Regions from separate parts of the Clostridium sediminicola genome, predicted to be linked through region 3. Evidence: riboswitches for the same ligand, from Rfam matches in the RefSeq annotation. Region 3 holds a riboswitch; each other region holds the start of a gene.
What was found. A riboswitch is a leader RNA that binds a small molecule or an ion and turns the genes downstream of it on or off. The one in region 3 is predicted to bind S-adenosylmethionine.
Positions count from the first base shown of each region.

Region 1 (7,989 bases), on a different contig from region 3:
TGCCATTTTTTCAACAGGTGCTCCTGTTATGATCATTCCGTCGAATTTTTCATCCTTCACTTCATCAAAGGTTTTATAAAATGTTCTTAAATGTTCATTAGATGTATTTACAGATTTATAAGTTCTGGTCTTAAGCAAGACCATTTCTATTTGTAATGCAGTATTTCCTATTAACCTAACTAGTTGAGTTTCTGTTTCAATTTTTGTAGGCATTAAATTCAGTATCAAGATTTTAAGAGGTCTTATATCTTGATGAACTGCTCTTTCCTTTGTCATAACAAATATATTTTCTTTTTTTAGTGTATCTATTGCAGGTAAGTGTTTTGGTACAACAATTGACATATAAACAATCCCTTTCCTTAATAGCTAATTACTTATTATCCGTTGTATTTAGCTATTTCTAAGTGCTTGATCGAAATCTTCAATTAAATCATCTATATCTTCAATACCTACAGATACCCTTATTAAATCTGGTAATACACCTGCTGCTATTTGTTGCTCTTCTGTTAATTGTCTATGCGTTGTACTCGCTGGATGAAGTACTGATGTTCTAGCATCTCCTAAATGTATAACAAGTGCTGCTACTTTTAGATTTCGAGTGAATTCCTTAGCAGCCTCTATGCCACCTTTTATACCAAAAGTCATTATTCCACTTGCCCCAAGTGGTAGATACTTCTCCGCTAATTCATTACTTTTATGACTTTTTAGTTTTGGATAACTAGCCCAATTTACTTTTGGATGATTTTCTAAGAAAGAAGCAAGTTTCAAAGCATTTTCACTATGTCTTTCCATTCTAAGATGAAGAGTTTCCAATCCATTATGCATAATAAATGCATTAAACGGACTCAAACAGCATCCTAAATCTCTCAAAAGCTGTACCCTTGCTTTTGTAATAAATGCAGCTGCCCCAAATGTCTCTGCATATTTCACCCCATGATAACTAGGGTCTGGCTGAGTTAATTCTGGATATTTCCCATTATCCCAGTCAAAGTTTCCACCATCAACAATAATTCCACCTAAACTTGTAGCATGCCCATCAATATATTTTGTTGCTGAATGCACAACTATATTTGCCCCATGTTTCAATGGATTACATAAATAAGGAGTGGCTAATGTGTTATCAACTATAAATGGTACCTTCATTGTTTCTGCTACCTTAGCAAATTTATCAAAATCTAAAACATTAAGTCCAGGATTTCCTATTGTTTCTCCAAATATGGCTCTTGTATTATCTTTAACTTTGCTAGCTATTTCATCATAGCTAGCATCTGGATTGACAAATGTAACTTCTATTCCTAATTTCTTAAGGGTAGATGCTAATAAATTCGTAGTTCCACCATAAATTGTCGATGCAGCAACAATATGTTGTCCTGCTTGACATATATTAAGGAAAGTAACTAATGATGCAGATTGCCCCGATGATACTGCAAGTGCTCCTACTCCACCTTCTAGTAAATTAACTTTCTCCTCTAATGCCCCCACAGTAGGATTACTGATTCTTGAATACATATGTCCCTCTCTTTTTAAGTCAAATAAATCAGCTACCTCATCAGGATCAGAATATTTATAAGTTGTACTTTGATAAATTGGTAAAACTCTTGGCTCACCAGATTTCGGATCATAATTCCCTTGTATACAAATAGTCCCTTTTCTAAATTCCTTTTGCATAATAAAGCCCCCTTTTTTATTAGTTAACAGTTTACAGTACTCAGTTATGCACACCTTTCACTTACGTGAAAGCTTTTAATTTAATAAACTCTCATTAACTGCTAACTGTGCATTGTGCACTAAATATATCTATATCTATATCTACATAGTAGTATATCTTTATTTATACACACCATACACTTTATAATAAAAAAACCACTTCTCTGATAAGAAGTGGTAGATTATACAGTATTATTGTATCTCTCTTTACCTCTTCTCATCTCTCAGGATTATTCCTGTAAGAATTAGCACAATTCCAATTTTATATCTTTCAATTCAACTATTGATTTATACCCAGTCAGAACTCGTTAGTGCATAAATCAAGTCCCTCAATAGAATCTCTTAATATAACAATTGGCTGTTGCCGGGTTTCATTGGGCTCATCCCTCCACCACTCTTGATAAGAATATAGTTTTTTATTTAAAAACTATTTTACATCTATTTTTCAAAAATTTCAAGTTTTTTTTTGCAAAATTGCAAAAATTATTTTTACTCATCAAAATATTTATTTTTATAGTATCATCCTAGCTGTTTAGGAAAAAATAATATTACATTCTTTAAAATTTACTTCAAAGAGGGGCTTTATGTGAAAAATGATGAATTAAAGGTTATAAAAAAAGCAATTATCCATGAAATTGAAGGTTATGAATTTTATAAATTAGCTTCTGAAAAAGCTGACAGTTTAGATACAAAAAATGCATTTATAGAGTTAGCAGACGAAGAATTGACTCATATTGAATGGTTGAAGAAACTTTTTAATAATATTGATTCAGATAAAAGCCATAAATTTGATTTAGCTTTTATAGAAAGCCCAGAATCCGCTAATGTCTATGATTGGTCAAACCTTGATAGAAGAGATGCAGCCCTTGCTGTTTCAGTATTTGGGATTGCTATTCAAATGGAAAGAACATCTATTGATTTTTATGAGAATGCTGCTAAAAATTCATCTGTAGAAAAAGCAAAAGAGTTATACCTTATATTAGCTAATTGGGAAAAAGCACATTTAGAGCATTTTAGCGAAAGATATGAAGAATTAAGAGAAGCTTGGTGGTCTAAACAAAATTTTGCACCTTATTAGAAAATGCGAAAAATATTCGCATTTTCTAATCTCCATATAGCATTTCAATTCTATCCCCGCCGTTATCTTTAGCTTCTTCCATAAATTCATAACATTTATTGATAATTTGATCAGGCATATCTCCAGTAGATTCCATTATAGCTACACTAATAGTTATTGATAATTCTACATCTTCAAATTGGTATTCCCTTATTACTTTTCTTATTTTTTCTGCATATTCACTGGCTTCTTGTCTATTTGTTTTTGGCATTATCACTAAGAAACAATTACTATCATATCTCCCAATAGCAAATGGACTTATTAAATTTTCTTTTATTAAGTCATATACCTTATTTAATACACTATTTCCTAAATCATAACCATAAGTTTTATTAATACTTTTAAAGTGGTCAATATCAATCAATCCTACACTTAACTCTTCATAATTTACCCTTGAATATTCAACTTCTTTCTTTAATATTTCATGTATATATTCATGGCTAAACGCTCCTGTAACCTTATCTTTTTCACTCAAGCTTTTAATTTTTCTATTACATTTCTTTACTTCAAATAAAAGTTCATTATTGAATTTTTCTGTATTACTTTCATAATCAACTAACATTTCTCCTATTTTTAAACTAATATGATTTTCTATCTTCCCTTTAAACCGCGTAGTTGTATAAATCAAAATCATAAATACTATAATATTTATGAAAATTATATAACTTATATTTTGATTCAGCTTCTTTTCTCGTGAATCATTATTAAATGCCTCTATTGTAGGATATGTTATTTCAGCTCCTACAACCCATTTTAATTGAGGAATACTAATTACATAAGCACCTTTATTTTCTTCAATATTTGTATCTGGGTTTGTTTTATAATAATTCACAAAACTACCTGTTAAATTTTTTTTAGCAACTTGCAACTCTTTTTGAGTAATTTTGATGCCTCTACTATCTTGTAAATTCCAGATATTTTTATCTAAAATATTTTTATTGGAACTATTTGTGAGCACATTTCCTTTATAATCAAATATAAAAATATTACTAAGGTTTTTATAACCAAATTTTATCGAATTAATCCATTGAAATATTTTAGCAGTATCTTTAGAAATATAATCATTCAAAAACTCTTCACTACCTATATAGTAATCTAAAGGTTCAAATTTTGTCATATAAATTATTTTTTTATCAATTTCATTTTTATCATTTTCCCATAACTCATATATATATCCCTCTTCATTACTTTCAGATAAACTTATACTGCTATTCTGTATTATATCCCCATTCTCATCCTTTGTACTAACTAAATGCTTGTCTATTTCATTGTCATTATTTTCTACTATCACTTTTCCATCTATATCTCTAATAAAATAAGTATTGTAGCCTTCATCATATTTTATATTTTCAACTGCATCATTAATTATTTTTTTCAATTCTTTACGAGACAAATTTTTATTATTATCATAAATTTTCATAGCTATATCATACAATCTATCTGTTCTATCTTTAAGCGTAAACTTTAAATCATTTTCTCCTTCACTTATTGTGAATTTCAGATAATCTACTACACTATTTACTATATATTTTGCTTCATTATCTGATGATTCTTCATATTCACTCTTCAAATTCCTCTTTTCATTGGAATAATTTTTTTGTTCTTCTAATATCCAAAATATTGTAACAAAAATAGAGCATATTAAAATGACTATTAACATTTTTATGTAAATTTTTTTTATATCATTGCTTGTGCTTTTCATTCATCCCACCCACTTTACATCAACTTAGTTAGTACTCCTCTTTATTATACCATTATTTGTAAATAATTTCCTATATTTTTACAAATAATTATTTAATATGGTTAACCCACAAAAAGTAAGTTGAACTAAAATCAACCATAATATCTACCACAGATTGATACGTTCTGACGCTATATATTGTTGTCGAAGTTCAACTAAATTACTTTTTGTGGAATAACCTTAATATAAGTTTTATCTTTTTTTAGCTTATAAACCCACTTTTATAACAGAATTCAAAAAACCTGAAGTCATCACGACTTCAGGTTTTTTATTGTAACTTATGTTTTAAAATAATGTTGAGTTTAAAAATCAAGTTGGTAATTTGAATGAAAAAACGAAAACCTATTTACTGCCAACTATAAAGTATCACTACATACCTTAGGTAGAGTAGATCCTCCATATGGCATCACAATTATATCACTATCTTCACCTAATAATTCTGTTGCACTATCTAGTGCGCCTTGAAGTGAACTATAAGGCTCTAAGAAAATATTTTTAACTAAATCATCATCAAGGTCAGATACTAAGAATATCCTAGCTTTTTGTAACACCATTGAAATTGCTGCAGCTTTATGGCCACCTAATTTAAAGTTTTCCTTAATTTTTGTTATTAGATCTTCTGATTTCTCAGCAGTTGTTAACCATTCTTCAAAAACTGCTGATCCTAATCCCTCTTTACATGATGCTAAAAGAATAATTATACCGCCATCTCTTACAGCATGTTTTGAGTTATCTAATCCCTTTTGAGCTTGATATAAATTGATATCTTTAGGATATCCCCCTGGTGAAACAATAACTATATCAGCTGGTTTATCTAGTTTCACTTTATATAATTTATCTAAGAATTTACATCCTTCTCTATGTGCTTCCATTATATCTCCAGCAACAGCCTTACGGATAACTTTTTTTTCATCTAAAACCACATTAACCATAAAATCTAAATCAATTACTTTAGTTACTTCATCAATATCGTTTCTAAGAGGATTAGAATCTAACTCTCCTGCTTTTGATTGTTCTTGAACCATCATTGTATGATTTGCTTGAATAGTTTCTTTATCACAAACTCCTGGTAAAATTGCCTTAGCTCCACCGCTATATCCCGCAAAATAATGAAACTCAATATTACCTAAACATATTCTTCTATCCGCCTCTACTACTGGTCTGAAAACATTGATAGGTGTTCCTGCTTTAGTCTTTCCAAGACTTACACAATCAGCAACATCAGAATCAACACAGTTAACTCTTTTATAAATATCTTCTCCTACCAAATACTTTATTTCTTCTTCAGTATGCATTCTATGACTTCCAAGACCAAACACAACAGTAATATCTTCATCAGGAATATTAGCTTTATTAAGCTCTTCAACTACCAATGGCACAACTACTTTACTTGGCATGGGCCTTGTTATATCACTTGTTATTATAACAATTTTTTCCCCAGGCTTTACTATATCTTTTAGCCTTTTAGAGCCTATTGGTTCATTTAAAGCTCTTTTAACTTCATCCGCACCAGTAGTTTCTACTGGTACTTCATTAGGCTTTAATATTCCCAATACCCTACTATCTTCAATTTCAATATTTATCTTTTCTTTCGCAAAACCTAATGATATATCCATATTAACACCCCGTTTAATACAGTTAACAGTTGAAAGTGGTCAGTTTTCAGTTAATGGTAACTTTCGTTAAAACGAAAGCTCTTAATTAAAGCAAAAGAGTAAAAACACTTCTTATCATCATAAATGATAAGTTCTTTAAATGTTTATACTCCAATTTACTCAAAGATTTTCGGAGAAAATCAACCATAACTGTCAACTGTAACCTGTAAACTGTAAACTATTTTTTTATAGTCTCGCAACTCCAGATTTTCTTGCTGCTTCTGCTACTGCATTAGCTACTGTAGTTTTAATTTTTGGATCAAATGGTGCTGGAATTATATAATCCTCTGCTAGTTCTTCATCACTAACAATAGAAGCAATAGCTCTAGCTGCTGCTATTTTCATTTCTTCATTGATATCTTTTGCTCTTACATCAAGAGTTCCTCTAAATATAGCTGGGAATGCAAGAACATTATTAATTTGATTAGGGAAGTCTGAACGTCCTGTTCCAACAACTCTTGCTCCAGCTTCTTTAGCTAAATCAGGCATTATTTCAGGCACAGGATTTGCCATAGCAAAAACTATAGAATCATTTGCCATTGTTTTTATCATTTCAGGTGTTAATACTCCTGGTGCTGAAACGCCTACAAATATATCGGCTTTTACTATAGCATCTTTTAGAGTACCAGTTTGCTTTGATTTATTTGTGATTGTTGACATATATTGTTGAGCAGGATTCATCCAATCTGCTCCTTCAACCAATATACCAGCTCTATCACACATAGTAACATTTTCAGCGCCTGCTAAAATCAAAAGTTTGCAAATAGATATGCCTGCTGAACCAGCACCATTTATAACTATCTTTGCATTTTCTAATTCTTTTTTAACTAATCTTAATGCATTTAACAATCCAGCTAAAACTACAACAGCAGTTCCATGCTGATCGTCATGGAATATAGGAATATCGCATTCCTCTTTTAATCTTCTCTCTATTTCAAAACATCTTGGAGCTGCAATGTCTTCTAAATTAATTGCTCCAAAACTTCCTGCTAACAACTTTATAGTTTCAACAATAACATCAACTTCTTTGGAACGTATACAAAGTGGGAACGCATCAACATCTGCGAACTCTTTAAATAATACACATTTACCTTCCATTACAGGCATAGCCGCTTCTGGTCCAATATCCCCAAGACCTAAAACTGCTGTTCCATCAGTAACAACTGCAACTAAATTCCCTCTTCTTGTTAAAGTATAAGAAAGATCCTTATCATTGCTAATAGCTTTACAAGGCTCAGCTACTCCCGGAGTATAAGCTAAAGATAAATCTTCTCTAGTCTTCACAGGAACTTTACTTATTACTTCAATTTTACCTTGCCATTCTTCATGCATTTTCATTGCTTTTTCTTTAATATCCATATTGTTTTTCATTGAGCACTGTAGTACGACTCAATAAACTCCCTCCCCTTTTTAATTCTCATGAAAATATTTATTACTGCTATAGTTATAGCAGTAATAAATATCTAACATTCATAAAATTATACCAATAATTTTATTACAATTCAATTGTAGAAATGAGTTACCTATTAATATATCAAAGTTTAAGAGCTTCTCTAATTTGTTCTACACCAGTTTCTAAACTTGTTAAAACAGGAACTTCAATATCACTTAATAATGGTAATAAATGATACATGCTTCCTTGAGCAAGTACAATAACATCATTAGTTTTTGCAGCTTCTTTTATTGTGTCTATAACAATTTTATTATGTTTTTCTCTATCGTTATCTATTAATAAAGCTTCATAAGCTCCTTCTGCAAAACATCTATTT
Region 1 covers NZ_BAABMF010000021.1:70,656-78,644, reverse strand. Annotated here, with positions in the region: gene metA (homoserine O-acetyltransferase MetA) at 1-342, opposite strand, end outside; gene ACQ3F0_RS22780 (O-acetylhomoserine aminocarboxypropyltransferase/cysteine synthase family protein) at 391-1,668, opposite strand; SAM riboswitch class I at 1,922-2,114, opposite strand; gene ACQ3F0_RS22775 (ferritin family protein) at 2,294-2,785, shown strand; gene ACQ3F0_RS22770 (sensor domain-containing diguanylate cyclase) at 2,811-4,526, opposite strand; gene larAH6 (nickel-dependent malate racemase, LarAH6 family) at 4,922-6,181, opposite strand; gene ACQ3F0_RS22760 (NAD(P)-dependent malic enzyme) at 6,407-7,579, opposite strand; gene ACQ3F0_RS22755 (aspartate/glutamate racemase family protein) at 7,755-7,989, opposite strand, start outside.
Region 1: linked by a shared signal. The riboswitch ahead of ACQ3F0_RS22780 (O-acetylhomoserine aminocarboxypropyltransferase/cysteine synthase family protein) and the one ahead of metK (methionine adenosyltransferase) in region 3 are both predicted to bind S-adenosylmethionine.

Region 2 (7,989 bases), on a different contig from region 3:
AGCGGGGATATTCAGTGCTTTATATAATTCTTCATCCCATTTTAATTCATGTATATTAAATATCATTGTTCTTGATGCATTTGTAAAATCAGTAACGTGAACTTTGCCGCCTGTCAAGTTCCAAATTAACCATGTATCAATATTACCAAAAATTAAATTTCCTTTTTCAGCTTCTTGTCTTGCACCTTCAACATTTTCTAAAATCCAATTTATTTTTGTTCCTGAAAAATAAGCATCTAAAACTAAACCAGTTTTATTTCTAACTGGGTCAGCTAACCCTTTATCTTTTAATTCGTCACAATACTCAGCAGTTCTTCTACACTGCCAAACTATAGCGTTATAAACAGGTTTTCCGGTATTCTTATTCCAAACTACAGTTGTTTCCCTTTGATTTGTAATACCAATACTAGCGATATCTTCAGGTTTTGCACCAATTTTTTCTAAGGCTTCTTTAGCAACACCTAATTGAGATTCCCAAATTTCCATAGGGTCATGTTCTACCCAACCAGCTTTAGGATATATTTGCGTAAATTCTTTTTGTGCTACAGTTACTATTTGACCTTCTTTATTAAATAAGATACATCTAGAACTTGTAGTTCCTTGATCCAATGCCATTATATACTTTGCCATAAAAAAAACCCCCTTATATTTGTTAACGATTTCAGCAATTTGAATAAAGTGAATTTAAATATAAATTATTTTTAGAACAACATTACGAAAAGCGAAGCACCCAAGATAGCACCAACTATAGGTCCTAAAGTTGGAACCCAAGAATATGCCCAGTCAGAATCACCTTTCCCTGGTATAGGTAATATAAAATGAGCTATACGAGGACCTAAATCTCTAGCAGGATTCAATGAATACCCAGTTGGTCCACCAAGGGCTAATCCTAATACAAAGATTAACAAACCAACTGCTAAAGCGCTGACACCAGCAACCATTTCTGCTTGGCCTAAACCTAAAATACCGAATAAAAGTAATGCAGTTGCTAATACTTCACATAAAAAGTTAGCTCCGTAGCTTCTTATTGCAGGACCAGTTGCGAATACGCCTAATTTTGCTCCTTTATCTTCAGTTGCTTTAAAATGAGGTAGATAAGAAAGATAAACTAGAACAGCACCTAAAATTGCACCTATCATTTGAGCAGTAATGTATGATGGAACGTCCGCCCATGCAAATTTACCAACTACTGCTAAACTAATTGTAACTGCAGGATTTATATGAGCGCCACTTATTCCACCAAAAATAAATACTGGAAGTGCAACAGCTATTGCCCATGCGGTAGTTATAACAATCCAGCCAGAATCATTACCTTTTGTTTTTGCTAAAACAACATTTGCCACAACAGCATCACCTAACCAAACCAAAATCATTGTACCTAGTAATTCAGCCATAAAATTAGACATATAAGTTCCCCCTTGAATTTAATTAATTTGCGTATACCGGTATATTCACAAATTGTAAACGTTTTACAATGTAGCAGTCAAAAAAACCATTCTAAAATATAACCAATAAGGTTAAGTTTTGAATGGCTCTCTAATCTCTGCCGAATAACATATAGATTTGTAAGTAGGAAAATAGCAGTAATCAAAACACAAAACTGAATGTTTTGCATTTGTTACAATTGCTATGAATCCATAATACTACAATATTCGACAATAAGCAAATGTTTTTTTGAGGTTTTTATATGAAATTCAAATAAATAACGAACGATATAGTAAAAAATGTAATTTATTTTAACTATACCTAATACTTTCTTTCAAAAGATAAGTCATTAACTTTTCACCTGCATCAAAGAAATTACCAGATTCAGTTGCAGACTTTTCAGTAAAATTATTTTTAGGATTATTATTGTTTACACGACTGTCATAAATCACATAGGGTACAGGTTCTGATGAATGAGTTCTTATTTTTATTGGTGTTCTATGATCGGGTAATATTAGTACACGGAAATCTTCACCAGCATCTTCCATAGCTTTTTTTATAGGTTTTACAATCTTCTCATCAATAATTTCAATAGATTTTATCTTTCCATCTAAATCTCCTTGGTGACTACATTCATCTGGTGCTTCAATATGTACATAAACAAAATCATCACCTTGGATTAAAGTCTTTATAGCAGATTCAGCTTTTCCACTAAAATTAGTGTTTATTGTTCCCGTTGCACCAGCTACTTCTATAGTTTTTAATCCAGCAAGTATTCCTATACCGTTGATTAAATCTACTGCAGATATAACGGCACCGTTTAATCCAAACTTACTTTTAAAAGAATCTAGTTTAGGTTTTTTACCTTCTCCCCAGATCCATATAGAGTTAGCAGGATTTAATCCTTTTTCTTTTCGAGCCAAGTTAATTGGGTGATTTTTTAAAAGATCATATGATTTTTTCATCATATTAAAAAGTATGTCTTTATTTGGTCCACTAGGTAGATGAGTTTTGATTTTTTTTTCTAAAATATCATGTGGTGGAGTTAGTTTATAATCAAAAGGCCCTTTATCCCAAACAATTAAATGTCTGTAACTAACACCAGGATAGTATTTTATTAATTCTGTTTCTAGTAGTTCTCGAATATCAAGAATTAATTTTTTTGCTTCTTCAGTTGTAATTTCTCCAGAAGAATGATCAATCATAGTTTTTTCTTCATAAGGTTCTTCTTCGGATAATGTAACAAGATTACAACGGAAAGTAACATCAGTGCTTGATAATTCTACACCCATACTTGCAGCTTCTAGTGGTGAACGTCCTGTATGGTATATTTCTGGAGCATAGCTCATAACTGATAAATTAGCAGTATCACTTCCTGGAGACATACCTATTGGTACAGTTTGTACCAGTCCTACTTCTCCCTTTTGAGCCATTTCTGTAATAGTTGGAATATTAGCTACAGCCAAAGGTGTTTTATTATTTAAGTGTTCAATTTCATAGTCAGCCATACCATCAACTAAAATTGTGATATATTTCAAGTTAAACCCCTCCTTTATTGAATGAAATATAAATTACTTTATTGTATCACAGTAAAAAAGTATATACAAGAAAAGAGGTTTAAGGTATTTATAATAAATAATATTCTAATAAAGGAAGTATATGGTATAATTAATTATCATATAAGGAAAGCAGGTGTAAATATGCAAAATATTTCTTTATCATCATTTGATATACATTGTTTTCATGAAGGAACTAATTATCATAGTTATGAGTTTTTAGGCTGTCATATAAAGGAGAGTGATGAAGTGAAGGGAGCTCTTTTTTCTGTTTGGGCTCCAAATGCTGAGAAAATTCGAGTTGTAGGAAGTTTTAATAATTGGAATGGCGAAAAATATACTATGAAAAAAATTGAAAATTCTGGTATATGGAAGCTTTTTATACAAGATATTCAAGAGGGCGACAGTTATATGTACGAAGTATTTAATAGCAATGAGAAAAATCCAGTTCTAAAAGCGGATCCATGTGCTTTTTATTCACAACTTCGTCCTAAGAATGCATCTATTGTGTATAATTACAAAGGATATAACTGGAAAGATGATAAATGGTTAAAAAAACGTGAAAAAAGTAATATTTATTCTGAACCAGTTAATATTTATGAAGTTCATTTAGGTTCTTGGAAAACACATGATGTTGAGACTAAAGACGAGGATTCAAAAAAACAATTTTATACATATAGAGATATGGCAGAAGAACTTCCAGAGTATGTAGCATCTATGGGGTATACTCATGTGGAACTACTTCCAATTATGGAGCATCCTTTAGATGCTTCTTGGGGGTATCAATCAACAGGATATTTCGCTGTTACATCAAGGTATGGGACACCTAAGGATTTTATGTATTTAGTTGATAAATTTCATGAAAAGGGATTAGGAGTTATTTTAGACTGGGCTCCTGGGCATTTTTGTAAAGATGCTCATGGGTTATATAACTTTGATGGTACACATCTTTATGAACATCCAAACCCTTTAATAGGTGAAAATTATGATTGGGGAACATCAAACTTTGATTTTGAAAAGTTAGAAATACATAGTTATTTAATATCAAATGCTATTTTTTGGTTTAAAGAGTATCATATTGATGGAATAAGAGTAGATGCAGTCGCTAATATGTTATATTTAACTTATGGAATGAAATCTGATTTAAAAATAAAAAATAAATATGGTGGAGATGAGAAGATTGAAGCTGTAGATTTTCTTAAAAAACTTAATGAAGCAATATTTAAGTATGTCAAGAATCCTTTGGTAATAGCGGAAGATTCAAGCACTTGGCCAATGCTTACAGCTCCTACATATATAGGGGGAATGGGGTTTAATTACAAATGGAATATGGGATGGATGAATGATATGTTAAAATATATGCAACTAGATCCCATATATAAAAAATGGCATCATGATAAAATAACATTTTCATTACTCTATGCTTTTTCAGAAAATTTCGTTTTGCCACTATCCCATGATGAAGTAGTTCATGGAAAAAAATCTCTTTTAGATAAGATGCCAGGAGATTATTGGCAGAAATTTGCGAATTTAAGATTATTTTATGGTTATATGATGGGTCATCCAGGAAAAAAATTGTTATTTATGGGTGGAGAGATTGGTCAATTCATAGAATGGAATTTTGACCAACAGCTGGATTGGTTTTTACTTTTATATCCTCCACATAAAAAACTACAACACTATGTTAAAGAGTTAAATATGCTTTATAAGAAAGAAAGTGCTTTTTGGGAAAAAGACCATGGATATGATGGGTTTGAATGGATAGACCATTCAAATTATGAACAAAGTATTATATCTTTTATTAGGAAGGGTAAAACAGATAGTAATTATCTAATATTTATATGTAATTTTACTCCTGTTGTTTACTACGATTATAAGGTTGGGGTTCCAGAAAATATTGAATATGTAGAAATTTTCAATAGTGACGAAGACGATTATAATGGATCAGGGCAAATAAATGAGGGCATTATGAAAGCAAACCAAGAAAAATGGAATAATCAACCATATCATATAAAAACAAAAATTCCACCTTTGGCTATGTTGGTCCTAAAACCTAAACAGAAGAAAGAAAAAGTTAAAAGTTTAATATTAGAAGGAGAAAAGATATGAAGCAGGTTAAGAATATAATATTCTTAATTATAATTACTATTGTGATTAGTTTAAGTGGTTGTAAAGAGAGTACATCAAATAAATCTAATAAAAAAGTTAGTAATGAAGAAAAAATTACAGTTGCAGTTTCTATTGTACCAGAAGAAACATTTGTTAGGGCTGTGGCAGGTGATAATGTAAATATTATCACTATGATTCCTCCTGGATATAGTCCAGCAAATTACCAGCCAACACCTAAACAAATGGCTAAATTAAGTGAAGCTAAAATGTATTTTTCTATTGGAGTATCAACTGAAGAAGTTAATATTTTGCCTAGTATCAGAGACTTTAATAAAGACATATTGATAATTTCACTAGATAACAAAGTTGAGGAGGTTTATCCTCATCTATATTTCCAAAGTGTAGAACATAGTGCTAAAGACCCTCATATATGGCTATCACCTAAAAGAGTTATACTTATGATAGAATGTATAAGAGATGAGTTAATTAAAGTAGATTCCAATAATAAAAATTCTTATATTAAAAATTCTGAAGAATATATAGCTAAAATCAAAAAAATAGACGAAGAAATACGAGAATCATTAAATAATATAAAGAACAACTCATTTATTATTTATCATCCATCTTTTGGATATTTCGCAAAAGATTACGGGTTAAATATGATTGCAATAGAAGATGATGGTAAGGAGTCTACTGTTAGGAAAATACAAGAAGTTATTGATTTTGCAAAAAAAGAGAAGATAAAAGTTGTTTTTTACCAAGAAGAATTTGATAGTAAACAAGCAGAAACTATTGCTGAAGAAATTGGGGGAGTAACAGTTAAAGTAGCTCCTTTAGCAAAAAATTATTTGGGAAATTTAGAAGAAATAAAAAATAAATTTAGAGAAGTGCTCCAATAATAAATTAAATGTTGACATTTTGTTTTATGTTTAATATAATACTCTATGTACTTAAATTGAATATTAATTATCAAGAGAGGTGGAGGGATAGGCCCTGTGAAGCCCGGCAACCAGCATTTTGCAACGGTGCCAAGTCCTACAGCATTTGCTGAGAGATAATGTGATTTGAATCCAACTTCTTTCGGTGAAATGAAAGAAGTTTTTTATTGTTCAAAAATTAAATAATAAAATTATCAAGAGAGGTGGAGGGATAGGCCCTGTGAAGCCCGGCAACCAGCATTTTTGTAATGGTGCCAAGTCCTACAGCATTTGCTGAGAGATAATGTTAAGATATATTGACTTCTTTCGGTATGAAAGAGGTCTTTTGTTTTAATGTAAAAAGTAACATGATAATCAAGGGGGAGAATGGATTGATAGAAATTAAGAATTTATGTAAAACATATATATCCAAAACCAGTACATTGGATGCCGTAAAAAATGTGAGCTTGAAAATTGAAGATGGAGATATATATGGAATTATAGGGCTAAGTGGTGCGGGAAAATCATCACTTGTTAGATGCATTAATATGCTAGAAAAACCTACAAGTGGAGAGATATTAATAAATGAAAAAGATATAACAAAGCTAAATCCAAAGGAGTTAAGAGAAACAAGAAAAAAAATTGGGATGATATTTCAGAATTTTAATCTGTTAATGAATTCCACAGTTTATGAAAACATTGCTTTTCCTTTAAAAATATCTGGGCTAAAAAAAACAGAGATAGATAAAAAAGTAAAAGAACTTTTGGAAGTCGTAGATCTTTTTGATAAAAAAGATGTATATCCTTCCCAATTATCAGGTGGACAAAAACAAAGAGTTGGTATAGCTAGAGCACTAGCAAATGATCCGAAAATAATTTTGTGTGATGAGGCTACTTCGGCACTTGACCCCAATACTACACAATCTATATTGAATCTTCTTAAAAGTATAAACAAAAGATTTAGTATAACAATTATTGTTATTACACACGAGATGAATGTTATTAAAAATATATGTAACAAGGTTGCAGTAATGGAAAATGGACAAATAGTAGAAGCCGGTAGCGTTATAGAAGTATTTTCAAATCCTAAAACTGAAACTTTAAAAAGTTTTCTAGAGGATGATATTCTCTATGTTCCTAAAGAGATTCTAATCAAAAATAAGGAGATTTATGAAAATGTACTAAAAATATCTTTTTTGGGAAATAGATCCGAAGAACCGATTATTTCCAATATGGTAAAAAAACATGATGTTGATGTAAATATATTAGCTGGAAATATTGAAAATATCCAAGATACTAATTTAGGACATCTTGTAGTAAAAATTTCTGGACAAGAAAAAGATGTTCTATCTTCAATAAAGTATTTAAATATGAATAATTTGAAGGTTGAGGTGATTTAATTGTTATACAATATTGTTAATTTATTTAATTTAATATTACCATCACTATTTGACACTATATATATGGTATTTTTCTCTACAGTATTTTCTCTTGTATTAGGATTGCCTTTAGGAGTAATACTTGTGATTACAGAAAAAAATCATATATGGGAACATAAGAAAGTAAATGGATTTTTAGGATACATCATAAATGTAATGAGATCTCTACCTTTTATAATTTTAATAATAACTATATTTCCACTGTCAAGATTGATAGTGGGTACTGCAATTGGTTCTACAGCAGCAATTGTTCCTTTGTCTATAGCAGCAACGCCTTTTGTTGCAAGAATAGTTGAATCCTCCTTAAAAGAAGTGCCATGGGGGATAATAGAAGCATCTTTATCCATGGGAGCAACAAATAAAGAAATAATATTTAAAGTATTAATTCCAGAAGCAATGCCATCCTTAATTTTAGGGTTGACACTTACAATTATAAATTTACTTGGATATTCTGCTATGGCAGGAGCCATTGGAGGAGGTGGTCTAGGAGATTTAGCAATAAGATACGGTTATCAAAGATTTAGAACTGATGTATTGATAGGA
Region 2 covers NZ_BAABMF010000003.1:416,892-424,880, reverse strand. Annotated here, with positions in the region: gene glpK (glycerol kinase GlpK) at 1-630, opposite strand, end outside; gene ACQ3F0_RS08755 (MIP/aquaporin family protein) at 702-1,406, opposite strand; gene ACQ3F0_RS08750 (cofactor-independent phosphoglycerate mutase) at 1,737-2,963, opposite strand; gene glgB (1,4-alpha-glucan branching protein GlgB) at 3,126-5,090, shown strand; gene ACQ3F0_RS08740 (metal ABC transporter solute-binding protein, Zn/Mn family) at 5,087-5,989, shown strand; SAM riboswitch class I at 6,054-6,151, shown strand; SAM riboswitch class I at 6,217-6,315, shown strand; gene ACQ3F0_RS08735 (methionine ABC transporter ATP-binding protein) at 6,400-7,407, shown strand; gene ACQ3F0_RS08730 (methionine ABC transporter permease) at 7,408-7,989, shown strand, end outside.
Region 2: linked by a shared signal. The riboswitch ahead of ACQ3F0_RS08735 (methionine ABC transporter ATP-binding protein) and the one ahead of metK (methionine adenosyltransferase) in region 3 are both predicted to bind S-adenosylmethionine.

Region 3 (7,989 bases):
AATATAAATACTTAAAAAACATATAGAACAAAAAAATGTCGAGAAATCGACATTTTTTTATTGGATTCAATACATATTGTCGGAATTAATAGAAAAATTAGGAAAACTTTTTTGAAAATTTATGTATTTTTTAAGGTATACAGGACAAACTACAAAACAGGAGGTGTATTTATGGAAAATAATAATAACAAAAAGAAAGGAAATATTTTCAAAAAAGAAGGGTTTTACATAATCCTGTTTGTATGCTTGTGCTTAGTTGCAACAATAGTAGCAGTAACAACAAATAAAAAACTCACTGCTGATAAAAAAGGAGCAGAATCAGAAATTGCTGAAATAATGGATGAAAAAAGAGATTTAATTGGAATGGATTCAAGTGATGATGAATTTTATGATAATGCTTTACAAGTTCAAGATGGAGAAAACAAAGGTATAGCTGAAAAAGAGGACGAAGACGAAAAAAAAGAAGAATCTATTAATACTGAAGATGCTGAAAATACTGCTTCTGCAGAAACTGCATCTGTATCTAATACGTCTAATAAAAAATTTGTAAACCCTGTTCCAGGAGAAATTGTAAGACAATATTCAACTGCACCAGTATTTTGGAATACTACTGAATCAAACAGACCAAATTTTGGTATGGATATTAAAGCTGAATTAGGTAAAGAAGTTGTTGCTTGTTTAGATGGTACTGTTCAAAAGGTATCTTTAGATACTATTGATGGAGTTACTGTTGTTATTTATCATCCACAATCTGGACTTAGAACTGTTTATGCTAATTTAGATAAAAAGGTAAGTGTAAAAGACGGAGATAAAGTTCAGCAAGGAGATAAAATAGGATCTATTGGTGCTACTACAGTTAGGGCAGCATATGAATCTTATGGAAATAAATTTCTTCACTTTGAAGTTTTAAAAGGTGAAAAAGAACTAGCTCAATATTCTAGTGTTGATCCATTAAAATATGTAAAATACTAAAAAACACTAGCCAATTCCCAAACTCTTGGGAATTGGCTAGATACTAGGAATTGAAATATAAAAAAATGCATACTTATTAATATAGATAGTTAAGGAGGAAGTACTTTGAAGGATTATATTGAGGAGAGGGTTTTAGAAGTAGCAAAGTATATAATAGAATCAAAAGCTACAATTAGGAAAACTGCAAAAGTTTTTGGTGTAAGTAAAAGCACTATACACAAAGATATGACTGAGCGCTTACCCAAAATTAACCCTCAAATAGCTGAAAAAGCTAAAAATGTTTTGGATTTAAATAAGGCAGAAAGACACATAAGAGGTGGAAAAGCGACAAAAATGAAATACAAAACAATTTAAGAGTAAATTTATTGTAAAAAAACTAGATTTTTTCGTTAGGTTATAGAAATTCATCTCGCAAATGTATATAATAATATATAGTGAGTATTTAATCAAACTAAAGAGCAGGAGTGAAATAGGGATGTTTTGGAGTGTTAATACAGATGTGGGTATTGATTTGGGAACAGCTACAGTATTGGTTTATATTAAAGGAAAAGGTGTCGTCCTAAAAGAACCTTCTGTTGTAGCAATTAACAAAGACACCAATGAGGTTTTAGCAGTTGGAGAAGAAGCTCGAAAAATGATCGGAAGAACACCTGGCAATATTGTAGCTATTCGTCCATTGAGAGATGGAGTAATCTCGGATTATGATATTACTGAGAAAATGCTCAAGTATTTTTTCCAAAAAGCTTTTAAACAGAAGAGAGTTAAAGCATCTAGAGTTGTAATTTGTGTGCCATGTGAAGCTACTGGTGTAGAACAAAGAGCTATAAAGGATGCAGCAGTTAATGCCGGAGCCAAAAGAGTAACCCTTATTGAAGAACCTAGGGCTGCTGCAATAGGTGCTGGATTAGATATTACAAAAGCTAGCGGAAAAATGGTAATTGATATTGGAGGGGGAACTACAGATATTGCTGTACTTTCTTTAGGTGGTATGGTTGTTAGGAGTTCTATAAAAGTAGCAGGTGATAAGTTTGACGATGCTATTATAAGATTTATAAGGAAAAAGCATAAATTAATGATAGGAGAAAGGACTGCTGAAGCTTTAAAAATTAATATAGGTGCAGCATACAAGCGAGAAGATGATCTTACAATGGATGTAAGGGGAAGAGATTTAATAACGGGATTACCGAAAAATATAACTGTTACTTCAGAAGAAATTAGAGAAGGGTTAAGTGAAGCAGTGCATGCAATAGCAGAATGTACACACTCTGTATTAGAAAAAACTCCGCCTGAGTTAGCTGCAGATATTGCAGATAATGGAATTTATATGACTGGTGGAGGAGCTCTATTAAATGGGCTAGACAAGCTTATTGAAAGTGTTACTAAAGTTCCTGTTTATGTTGCGGATGATGCCATATCTTGTGTGGCGCTAGGTACAGGAGAAGCTTTGAATTATATAGATAAATTAGACGATGATCTTAGTTTTATGGAATAACAAAAGATGCCTCAATCAAGAGGCATCTTTTGTTATTTTCTTATTTGTACTGCAAATTGTTTGCAGGTAAATGTGTAAACTATATTAATGTTAATAAAGTATTTTATTCTTTTCACTTTATGGTATAAAGATAGTAAGAATGTATAATTGCATTAGTAATTACTTTTGACATCTCTATAATCAAATTTAATCTTATGTTTCTATTAGTAAACAGCTCATTATTATCACTAGAATCTATAATGCCGATTATTGAACTGTTACCTACATTAGGAAGTGATTTTCCAACGCCTTTTCCGGGATGTATTGGATAATCTCTTGCTTGGATTTCCCCAATACTTTTTTCGTCACCTAAGCAAGCGTCTATTCCGATTATTTTAGAATTTGGATTGTTCTTTTTTATCAGCTTAAGATTTGAGTCAAGGTTCAATGCGTGGATTGGAGATGAAATTGTTCCGTAAACTTTTAATGGAAAGTTTTTATTAACTAACATAGACCCTACTACTGGACCTAAACAATCACCTATACATCTATCTGTACCTATACAGATTATAATTGAGTTAGAATCAATATAATCTTTTAGAAAATACGCAATTTTATAATAAGAAAGAGTTTCGTTATAGTGGACTTTTAATTTGTTCAAAAGAGACACCTCCCTTTTAATGTATATGAATAATTGTTAATGAATATTAAAGATTGGTATAAAATTTTTTGATATTGGTAAAATTATTAAATAGAGGTGATTTGTTGAATAAAGAAAGAGTATATACTATAAGTTTTATATTAAGTTCAATTTTAGCTATATCTGCAATGATGTATAGCCTAAGCAATAATAAGAATATAGTTCATGGCGATATTAAAAAATCAGTATCAGTGAGAGAAGAAATTCCTACAGAAAAACAGTCCTTGTTCAAGGAAAAAGAAATTGAAAGTTCGAATGATAAAGAAAATAATGGTGAAAATAATGAGATGATTGAAAATATTGATGAAGTTACAAAAACAAATGAAAATGAGCAAAATTTATCTAATAATAATGATATAGTTATTAATAATGTAAAAGAGAAAACAGTTGAGGATATACCTGTTTTCAAAATAGCTTCATCAGAAATATTATCAAACCTGTCTTTGATAGATAAAGAAAATCTATTGGTTATTGGAAGTAAATTAGCACCTTTAGATTATGCAAGAGTAAAGGAATATTTGTATATGAAAGATAGAGAAGAAGGCGTAAAAAAAACAATTTTATTATTAAAAGAACGTTTATCTAGTAAAGATTATAAAAAGGTAAAAAATATAATGGATGATTATATAAATATGGAATTAATGGAGAAAGAAGATGAAAAATAGACTATTTTTCATCTTCTTTCTCCATATGCCAAACATTTATTTGATCTGTGTTTTTAAGTGCATTTAGTAAATTATCGTCAAGTTTTGGGATAGAATTTCTTAGATTCTTAATTAAATTTTTCATATCTTCTCTTTTTGTCAGTCCATCTGCTGGGCAAGGATTATGGATAATTGAGAATGAGAATCTTTCAGATAAACTTTTTATTTCATCTTCGTTAATATAAACCATTGGACGAATTACTGTTAAATCGCATCTACTCAGATAAGTTTTAGGTAGAAAGCTATTTATTCTTCCTTCATAAAATAGAGAGAGTAATAGAGTTTCAATAGCATCGTTTTTATGATGACCTAAAGCAAGTTTGTTGCATCCGAGTTTTTTTGCATTGTCATTTAATGCACCACGTCTTAGATTTGCACATAATGAACATGGATTTTTTTCTTTTTTGATATTAAATACAATATTTTGAATGTTAGTTTGGAATAAATAATAAGGAACTTGTATATCTTTACATAAATCTATCATCGGTGCAAAATTCATTCCAGAGCCAGGGTCTAGTGTGATAGCAATTAGTTCAAATTTTTGTGGAGAAAATCTTTGGTAGGCCTTCAATAGCCTTAATAGTGATATGCTATCTTTACCACCAGATAAACCTACTGCAATCTTATCTCCATCTTCAATTAATTTATAATCACTTATTGCTCTTCTTAATTTGCTTAGTAATTTTTGCATATGAATCCTCCGTTTATTTATAGTTACAAGTGATAAGTGACAAGTTGTGGATACCTGTCCCAATCGAAAGCTTTTAATTAAATAAAAGATAAATGATTTCTTTTGCATAGCAAAAGTTCATTAACTCTTAACTAACTTGGTTCGTATTTTATTTCAATTGAGAACTAGAAAAGTATTATTAACATCTTTTAAAAACATCTCCTCGTTATAAGGGGATATGAACTATTATAGTATAGAAATTGTTTTTCATAAAGAATAATTTATTTGTTAAATTTTACGAGTGAGCAATTTATTTCTTTATATAGTGATAATATAAAAATTGTTATAAAAAAGGGAAATGATTATATAAGAAATAGCTAGTATATAGAAGGATTATAAAGAAAGGTTGATTTAATAGTCGATAATGGGCGTATACTGAGGTTGAAATATATCTAATAACTAGTTATACTATATTTCGTCGGCGAATTAAATACCGACACAACTTAATAAGCTGGCATGGCTCAACTGGTAGAGCAACTGACTTGTAATCAGTAGGTTCCGGGTTCAAGTCCTGGTGCCAGCACCAATTGTGGAGGAGTTCCCGAGTGGCCAAAGGGGGCAGACTGTAAATCTGTTGCGTTAGCTTCGATGGTTCGAATCCATCTTCCTCCACCATTTAATGAATGGGCGCATAGCTCAGCTGGGAGAGCACCTGCCTTACAAGCAGGGGGTCACAGGTTCGAGCCCTGTTGTGCCCACCATTCAAAAATACAATTGGGTTAAGTTTAAAAATAAATATTATTTGGAGGAGTTCCCGAGTGGCCAAAGGGGGCAGACTGTAAATCTGTTGCGTTAGCTTCGATGGTTCGAATCCATCTTCCTCCACCAAAAACATCAATTTAAATATTGATGTTTTTTACTTTTATTAAAAAATTATATTGACACTTATTTTTTACTGTGTTACTATAATTACGATTTGATAATAAAATAAAAAACTCTTAATACTTATCAAGAGAGGTGGAGGGAATGGCCCGGTGAAGCCCAGCAACCAGTACTAATTTGTACCAAGGTGCTAAATCCTGCAGGAAACTGCGAGATAAGTGACGATTCAGTTCACAACCTCTTCGATAATTATTGAAGAGGTTTAATTTTTGAGGGGAGCGATGGCTATGAGAAAATTATTTACATCTGAATCTGTTACAGAAGGACATCCAGATAAAATTTGTGACCAAATATCAGATGCTATATTAGATGCGATTATGGAGAAAGATCCGAATGGAAGAGTAGCGTGTGAAACGGCTGTTACAACTGGAATGGTAATGGTAATGGGTGAGATATCTACTAATTGCTATGTTGATATACCAAAAGTAGTGAGAAATACTATAAGAGAAATCGGATATACGAGAGCTAAATATGGATTTGATTGTGATACTTGTGCAGTAATGACTTCTATTGATGAACAATCAGCTGATATAGCAATGGGAGTTGATAATGCCTTAGAATTTAAAGAAGGTGAAAAAGCTAATGTGGAATCGGTAGGAGCTGGAGATCAAGGTATGATGTTTGGTTATGCTAGTAATGAAACTGAAGAATATATGCCTTTACCTATAAGTTTAGCACAAAAATTATCAAGAAGATTAACAGAAGTTAGAAAGAATGGGACTTTATCATATTTAAGACCAGATGGTAAGACGCAAGTGACGGTAGAATATGAAGATGATAAACCGGTTAGAATTGATACTGTTGTAATTTCAACACAACATGACTCAGAGGTTTCTCAAGAAAAAATCAGAGAAGATTTAATAGAGAATGTTGTAAAACAAATTATACCAACTGAATGGTTGGATTCAAAAACAAAATTTTTCATTAACCCAACAGGAAGATTTGTAATTGGAGGGCCTCAGGGTGATTCAGGGTTGACAGGTAGAAAAATTATTGTAGATACTTATGGTGGAATGGGTAGACACGGTGGTGGCGCATTCTCTGGTAAGGATTGTACTAAAGTTGATAGATCAGCAGCTTATGCAGCTAGATGGGTTGCTAAAAACTTAGTTGCTGCTGGAATTGCTGATAAATTAGAAATTGAACTAGCTTATGCAATAGGCGTAGCTCAGCCGGTTTCAGTAACAGTAGATACTTTTGGTACTTCAAAATTAAATGAAGAAGAAATTGTTAAGATTATAAATAAAGTATTTGATTTAAGACCAGGGGCTATTATTGAGGAATTGGAATTAAGAAGACCTATATACAAACAAACAGCTGCATATGGTCATTTTGGTAGAAATGATTTAGAGCTTCCATGGGAAGAACTTAACAAAGTAGAAGAAATAAAAAAATATCTATAAAATTTTAAGAAGAGGTATTTCACATTATTGTGATATACCTCTTTAATGTTTAAGCAGATTATTAAATGTCAAAACTAATATATGTAAAGTGGTTAAAGCATGATATCATAAAAGTTGAGAAAATAAATATTTGCATTATAATTATATTATATATACGTTTAGTTAAACAATTTTAAGTAAAATACTTATGAAGTGTAACCATAAAATAATTAGGAGAGAGTTTATGTCAGAAATTTTAGGTACAGTGACAGATATTATTTTTCATAATGATAAAAATGGATATGTGGTAGCCAAGATTAAAGAAGATGATAATACTTATACAATAACAGGGATTGTTCCATACATTAGAGAGAAAATCAACTTAAAACTTCAAGGTGAGTGGGTTATTCATCCTCAGTTTGGGCAGCAATTTAAAATTGACTCATGTGAGGAAATTGTTCCCAGTTCTTTGGAAGGTATAAAAAAATATTTATCTTCAGGAGTAATATCTGGAATTGGGCCAGTGACAGCAAAAAAAATAGTTGATTTTTTTGGAGAAAATACTCTGAAAATTTTAGATACAAGTATAGAAAGACTGACTGAAATTGAAGGTATCGGTGAGAAGAAAGCAAAAAAGATTGCAGAATCATATTCAAATAGTATAGAGATTAGAAACATAATGATTTTTTTTCAAACATATGGCTTAACGGCAAAAAATTGTGTAGAAATTCATAAAAAATTCGGTAAAGACTCAATAGGCGTAGTGAAAGATAATCCATATTTACTTGTTGAAGAGGTAAGAGGAATTGGATTTAAAATAGCTGATAAAATTGCAAGAAATATGGGAATAGAAATTGATTCTCCATTTAGGATTCAAAGCGGAATCGTATTTGTTATCAACCAATTTTGTTCCATGGGGAACACCTATATGCCTATGGATAATTTGATAAATGAATGTAATAAAATACTATTAGTTGATAAAAATAAAATATTAACAAATATAAGCGAGTGTGCTTTAAAACATAAAATAAGAATTGACGAAATCAATGGAGTAAAGTGTGTTTTCGCTTTATCTTATTATTACTATGAATTAGGTGTAACAGTAAATATACTAACTTTAGCAACTGATGAATATAAAAAGATTAAGA
Region 3 covers NZ_BAABMF010000002.1:163,486-171,474, reverse strand. Annotated here, with positions in the region: gene ACQ3F0_RS04555 (peptidoglycan DD-metalloendopeptidase family protein) at 172-972, shown strand; gene spoIIID (sporulation transcriptional regulator SpoIIID) at 1,078-1,326, shown strand; gene mreB (rod shape-determining protein) at 1,448-2,464, shown strand; gene yyaC (spore protease YyaC) at 2,577-3,104, opposite strand; gene ACQ3F0_RS04535 (hypothetical protein) at 3,209-3,808, shown strand; gene ACQ3F0_RS04530 (tRNA 2-thiocytidine biosynthesis TtcA family protein) at 3,810-4,538, opposite strand; tRNA gene ACQ3F0_RS04525 (tRNA-Thr) at 5,028-5,103, shown strand; tRNA gene ACQ3F0_RS04520 (tRNA-Tyr) at 5,109-5,192, shown strand; tRNA gene ACQ3F0_RS04515 (tRNA-Val) at 5,203-5,278, shown strand; tRNA gene ACQ3F0_RS04510 (tRNA-Tyr) at 5,322-5,405, shown strand; SAM riboswitch class I at 5,520-5,620, shown strand; gene metK (methionine adenosyltransferase) at 5,687-6,862, shown strand; gene recD2 (SF1B family DNA helicase RecD2) at 7,086-7,989, shown strand, end outside.